Niabella beijingensis: one gene and its partner. The protein of the gene in region 1 binds, or shares a complex with, the protein of each later gene. Links are inferred from orthologs where the notes say so. Each region holds a gene or a part of one and is shown on either strand. Other genes may lie near its edges.

What was found. Proteins that work in one complex are often made in the same cells at the same time.
Region 2: the proteins of accC (region 1) and accD are in contact, whole or in part, in a solved structure (PDB 8UXZ), measured with the Escherichia coli proteins. The link is inferred for Niabella beijingensis from one-to-one orthologs.

Annotation. Positions count from the first base shown.
Region 1 is NZ_JAIQDI010000001.1:1,354,597-1,358,312, reverse strand. Bases 792-3,614 are described here. They hold accC (acetyl-CoA carboxylase biotin carboxylase subunit), read right to left. Parts: upstream 2,962-3,614; coding sequence 1,621-2,961; downstream 792-1,620. Other genes in these bases: accB (acetyl-CoA carboxylase biotin carboxyl carrier protein), read right to left, coding at 3,067-3,543; K7B07_RS05675 (lytic transglycosylase domain-containing protein), read left to right, coding at 792-1,572. Outside these bases: K7B07_RS05680 (hypothetical protein), read left to right, coding at 1-398; more of K7B07_RS05675, read left to right, coding at 484-791. UniProt on the Escherichia coli protein: This protein is a component of the acetyl coenzyme A carboxylase complex; first, biotin carboxylase catalyzes the carboxylation of the carrier protein and then the transcarboxylase transfers the carboxyl group to form malonyl-CoA.
Region 2 is NZ_JAIQDI010000002.1:1,420,741-1,423,504, reverse strand. It holds accD (acetyl-CoA carboxylase, carboxyltransferase subunit beta), read left to right. Parts: upstream 1-810; coding sequence 811-1,719; downstream 1,720-2,764. Other genes in the region: smpB (SsrA-binding protein SmpB), read left to right, coding at 1,845-2,288; K7B07_RS21970 (hypothetical protein), read left to right, coding at 193-702; K7B07_RS21975 (SRPBCC family protein), read left to right, coding at 1-157.

The DNA of each region.
Region 1 (3,716 bases):
ATACATACTATAAACTGAAGATCGAGAATAAAACGGACGAAGATTTTTTAATGGGCCGGACCTATATCTACTGGTATGATGCGGCCGAGCAGGCAAAGATGATGGTAAAAGGGAGTTATCTTACCTATATCAGTTTTTTCCCGCTGGTGCGGCCGAAAACAACACAGTATGTGGTGTTTGTAACGCGCTCTCCCAATATGGTTAATAATGAAAGCCTGGTATTGTTTATCGATGAACGCCGGAAGGAAAAAGGCTCCGCCAGTATCGTTATACCGGGCAGCGATTACAATAAGGAACTGGCGAAGGTACAAATATCAGTAAAAAAAGAACCTTCGAACCAAAACAACGGACCGGAGGTGCAGGGGAAAAAGAAAACAAAGAAACACACCGGCAAATAAGTTCGGGTACGGGAATGTCTGTACTCATTTGCCGGATCACAGAGCGGCACCCCTTTAAATACAGTACGCTTTAAACAGCATCGTATTGAAAACTTATAAAAAACATATAATAACAGCGCTGGTATTTTTTATCCCGGTCTCCGCAGCGGCACAGCACATTGTTACTTTTTGCGGGGAACAGGTGCCGATGGATCAGCAGTTCATACAGGATAAGCTGGTCAATACCATTAAGAAGCAGGTGAACGTGGTCAATTTTCCTGCGCTGCGGAAGCGGGCCTTTGCTTATTTCCCGCTCGTAGAGCGGTATCTGGCAGCCTATGGTCTTCACCGGGATCTAAAATACCTGCCTATTGTGGAAAGCGGCTTTCTTACGGAAGAGGAATCCGCGGTGGGAGCAAAGGGCATCTGGCAGATCATGCCGGCTACTGCGCGCAGTTATGGCCTTGTAATTGATGAGACCCGGGATGAGCGGCAGAACTTTGACAAAGCCACCCGGCTGGCCTGCACGCTTATAAAGGACAATTACAATATGCTGATCAGGTTTGTGGGAAGGACCAACTGGCCGCTTACCATTGCCGCCTATAACTTTGGTATCGGTAATATTGTAAAAGCAGTAAAAGCACAGGGGTACAACTATTTTACAATGCGGCTAAATCCCGAGACGGCTTTGTATGTATATAAGATCATTGCTGTAAAAGAGTTGTTCGAATACCCGGAGCTTTACAATTCCAAATTTGGCTATAATATTTTTAATCCAAAATCCGGCCCGCGGACACAGCCTTCCCAAAAGGATCTGAAAGTGGTCAACGACCCGGATGTATTACAGGAGATCGAAAAGGAAGTGGCAAAAAACGCTGATAAGAAAGAAACCGTAGTCCGGGAGGAATATGTAATGGCGCATGTGCAGGGGAAGATAAAGAATTTCCAGGACGGGGATATTGTGGAAGTGGAACTGGATGAGGATCTGCAGACAGCACGGAAAGGGCTTTCTTACAAGGGTTATAAGTTTGGCGTGCAGGGCTGGATCATCGATGACCGTGTATATTTTAAACTGGGCTATGATCATGATGTGACACTGCTGGATACCAATAAAGAGAAGGGGATATTACTGACGGACCTGCTTGCTCAAAAGCGGATCGACGTTTTGCTGAAGAACCTTGTATATGGGAAATAAAAAAACCGCAACAAAAAATGCTGCGGTCCTTATTGCTGAATAATTCAGTTATTTTTTCATTACAAAGCTTTCCATGAATTTGGTATTGAAATTACCGCTCCGGAAATCTTCGTTCTGCATTAATTGCAGGTGGAAGGGAATGGTGGTCTTGATCCCCTCGATCACATATTCACTCAGTGCACGGTACATGGTATCGATGGCTTCGTTACGCGTACGGGCCACGGTGATCAATTTCCCGATCATGGAATCATAATAAGGAGGGATGGTGTACCCTGCGTACACATGACTGTCTACCCGTACCCCATGTCCGCCGGGAACATGCAGGTTGGTGATCTTTCCGGGAGAGGGGCGGAAGTCATTATAGGGATCTTCCGCATTGATGCGGCATTCGATCGCATGCATCTGGGGGATATAGTCGGCTCCGGATACTTTTTCACCCATTGCAATCTTTATCTGTTCCTTGATCAGGTCAAAATTGATCACCTCTTCTGTTACACAATGCTCTACCTGGATACGGGTATTCATTTCCATGAAATAAAAATTCCGGTGTTTATCCACCAGGAATTCGATGGTACCCACGCTTTCATAGCCGATGGCACCCGCAGCTTTTTTTGCAGCCTCACCCATGGCATGCCGCAGTTCATCGGTCATAAACGGGGAGGGGGACTCTTCCACCAGCTTCTGATGGCGGCGCTGAATAGAGCAATCACGCTCACTGAGATGGCAAATGGTGCCATACTGGTCGCCGGCCACCTGGATCTCGATGTGGCGGGGTTCTTCCACGAATTTCTCCATGTAGATCCCATCGTTTTTAAAAGAAGCAGCCGCTTCCGCTTTTGCGGTATCATAGGCCCGTTCCATTTCTGCGTCTTCCCATACAATGCGCATGCCTTTACCACCACCACCGGCTGTTGCTTTCAGGATCACCGGGTAGCCGATCTCTTTCGCCACAACCTTCGCCTGGTCCAGACTTTGCAGCAGTCCTTCACCCCCCGGAACTACGGGTACGCCGGCCTTGATCATGGTTTCTTTTGCAGTAACCTTGTCGCCCATTTTGTTGATCATTTCGGCGGTGGGTCCTATAAATTTGATCCCATTCTCATTACAGATATTGGCGAACTTGGCATTTTCAGCGAGAAAGCCATATCCCGGATGTACAGCATCTGCATTGGTGATCTCCACCGCAGCCATAATATTGGGTACATTTAAATAGGAGTCTACGCTGGCCGGTCTTCCGATACAAACCGCTTCGTCTGCGAATTTAACATGGAGGCTTTCGCTGTCTGCGGTGGAATAAACGGCCACCGTCTGGATGCCCATTTCCCTGCAGGTCCGGATAACACGAAGGGCGATCTCACCTCTGTTCGCAATTAATATTTTTTTAAACATCGAACGTCGTTGATAATTGGATGATTGATAAAGAAAAATAAACCAATCCGGCTGGCAGGATACGGCAACGCCGTTTTCAATGCCCCGAATTGGATGACGGGTAAATTAAGCGGGTTCTACAAGGAACAACGGCTGGTCAAATTCAACCGGAGAGGCATCGTCTACCAGTACTTTTATTATTTTACCACTTACTTCGCTTTCAATTTCGTTGAAGAGTTTCATGGCCTCAATAACACAGATCACTTTCCCGGGGGTAAGGATATCGCCTTCTTCAACAAAGTTGGATTTATCGGGTGCCGGTCTTCTGTAAAAAGTACCGATCATAGGACTTTTAACGGTGATCGTATTCGAGGGCAGTTCAGCCGTCTTGGAAGCAGCTGCGGGAGCCGCTGGCGCTGCTTGTGCAGGCAATACTGCAGGCACCTGGGGCTGGGCAAGCACGGGGGCGGCGGCAACCACCTGGGTGATCTGCTCTTCTTTCTGACGGATGGTGATTTTGAAATCTTTTTGTTCAATACTCAATTCGCCAATATTGGATTTGTTAACCATTTTGATTAACTCCTGGATTTGCTTAAAGTCCATATTTCTTCAAGATTTAAATAGTTTGGGGTCCGATTTTCTTTAGTTAATAGAAAATTCATAAATGAGAAAAGCTAAGGTAAACATTTCAATAGCATTTCTGTGTAATATTCAGCAAAACACCACAATTTATACGAAAAATGGCTTAAAATCGGGTGATTTAAGCCATTTTTCAG
Region 2 (2,764 bases), on another replicon or contig:
TTATTTCATTATGGAATACCGCTTAACGGCGGCTGACGGAAAAACGGACCTTGAGATCCGGCAGGTCGATGACCGCCCGGGCGCCGTTCAGGAGGCGCCCCAGGGGGAAGAGAACCCGGTGCTGCAATCCCTGAAAAAGCTGGCAGAATCAAACTAACAGGCCCTTTGGCCCGTTATAATTAAAAGTATACAATGAATTTAGCATATAAACATTTGATCAACCCCGGTTTCTCCCCTCATTCAAGGGTCTGGGTCTATCAATCCAGCAGGCTGCTCAGCCTTGCGGAAGCATTTGAAGCCGAAGACCAGATCCGGGAATTTGTTACTGCCTGGGTCAGTCACAGCGACGAAGTAAAAGCCGAAGGCCATTTATTTTTCGGTCAGTTCGTGGTACTTATTGCCGATGAAAGTCAGGTAAAGGTAAGCGGGTGCAGCACCGATAGCTCGGTACGGTTCATCAAAAAACTGGGAGAGACATTTAAAGTCGATTTTTTCGACCGGCAGAGACTGGCATTTGTAAAAAACGACAAAATAGAAATGGTTCCGTTATCGCAGGTATCTTATGCCCTGCAGCATGATATCCTTACACCCGATACACTCTATTTTAATAACCTGGTGCTCAATAAGGCGGCTCTGGAGAATGACTGGATCATCCCGGTCAAAAACAGCTGGCTGGCAAAAAAAGCCGGGATAACGGTCTGAGCGATACCCGTCTCGCCGCTGCATTCCCGGTTCCGGGGCCGCCCGGATTGCGGAAAAATGAACAATGCTTATATTTGTTCTTCAAAACAATAAACAAGGAAACCGAATATGTCCAAAGAAATTGAAGATTTTGATGCCGACCTGAGTGGGGCTGGTCAGGATAAAGATAAAGCAGGCTGGTTCAAAAGAATCAAAAAAGGTATTCTTACCAAGACATCAGAGAAACGGGAAACCCAGGAAGGGTTATGGACAAAGTGCCCGGAGTGCAATTATATTTCCACGCAGACCGAACTGAAAGAACAGCTGTATGTGTGTCCGAAATGTGGCTATCACCACCGGATCAGCAGCCTTCAGTATTACGATATCCTGTTCGACAACCAGGAATACACAGAATTGTTCGACAATATCCGCGGCAGGGATTTCCTGGGCTTTACGGACCTGAAGCCTTATAAAAAAAGGCTGGAAGATTTTTGGAGCAATACCGATATGGATGATTCCATGCGGGTAGCCGTAGGCAAAGTAGAGGGAGAAGACCTGGTAGTTGCGGCCATGGACTTTGCGTTCATTGGTGGCTCGCTCGGAAGTGTGGCCGGTGAAAAATTTGCACGTGCCGTGGATCATTGCATCCGGCATCGTTTCCCCTTTATGTGCATCTGTAAAAGCGGTGGCGCACGGATGATGGAAAGTGCCTTTTCGCTGATGCAGCTGGCAAAAACAAGTGGCAAGCTATCGCAGCTCACGGATGCGCAGCTCCCCTATATTTCTTTCTTAACAGATCCTTCTTTTGGTGGCATCACCGCCTCCTTCGGAATGCTGGGAGACCTGAACATCGCCGAGCCGGGCGCTCTCATCGGTTTTGCAGGTCCCCGTGTGATCAAGGAGACCATTAAAAAGGATCTGCCGGAAGGTTTTCAGCGAAGTGAGTTCCTACTTGAGCATGGGTTCCTGGATTTTATTGTACACCGCAGAGACCTCAAACATAAGCTGGCAACCGTTCTCCGCCATTTCCGGAATTAATTGCTGGCCGGGCTTTAGTGCAGCTGGCAGCCTCGTTGCGTCGCACACTTGTGCACCGGTGCATGGCCGGGCAAACAAAAAATGCCCAACCATTTTTATTTTAATTATTTAAACAGATCGACCCGTTGGCCAATCAACTCTCCATAAAGAACCGCTCTGCCTATTACGAGTATTTTATTGATGCTACCTATCAGGCAGGTATAGCGCTGCTTGGAACCGAGGTAAAATCGCTGCGGGAGGGCAAAGCCAGTTTTAACGACAGCTATTGTATCATACATCAGGGAGAGATCTGGCTGAAGAGCCTGCACATTTCCCCTTATTCCCACGGTACGGTCAATAACCATGATCCCGACCGCGACCGGAAGCTGCTGCTTCAAAAAAAAGAGATCCAGAAGATACAATCCAAACTGAAAGAAAAAGGATATACCCTGATCCCACTGAGGATCTACCGGAACGAAAACCAGCTGATCAAGATCGAAATAGGTCTTGCAAAAGGAAAAAAATTATACGACAAACGGGAAAGCATCAAAAAACGCGATGTGGAGCGCGATCTGAAAAAATACATCTGATCCGCTGTGGCGATGCTGAAGATGCCGGTATTCATGAACAATACTCGTGATCTGTCCCCGGGGCTGATCACCTTTTGGCCGCTATTTGAAAATAGCAGTTTAACCTTTTCAATACCTGAGTCAGAAGTTGTTAGATGAGACCGGGAACCACTATTTTTTTTAGTTTCAGATAAAAAAAGCACGAAAAAATTTTGACAGCAAAAAATCTACTACTATATTTGCACTCCCAACAGAAAATTGGTATAAGGATCGGTAGTTCAGTTGGTTAGAATGCCGCCCTGTCACGGCGGAGGTCGCGGGTTCGAGTCCCGTCCGGTCCGCAAAAAAGGATTATCAGCAATGATGATCCTTTTTGCTTTTTACCCTACTTTACTTTTAAGGGGCTGACTTTCAAAGTCTCATAACAAAATCCACTGAGAATCTTTACTACCTTTAAAACAGCTTAACAATTTTAAAAAGTAGACCAAAAGTAGACC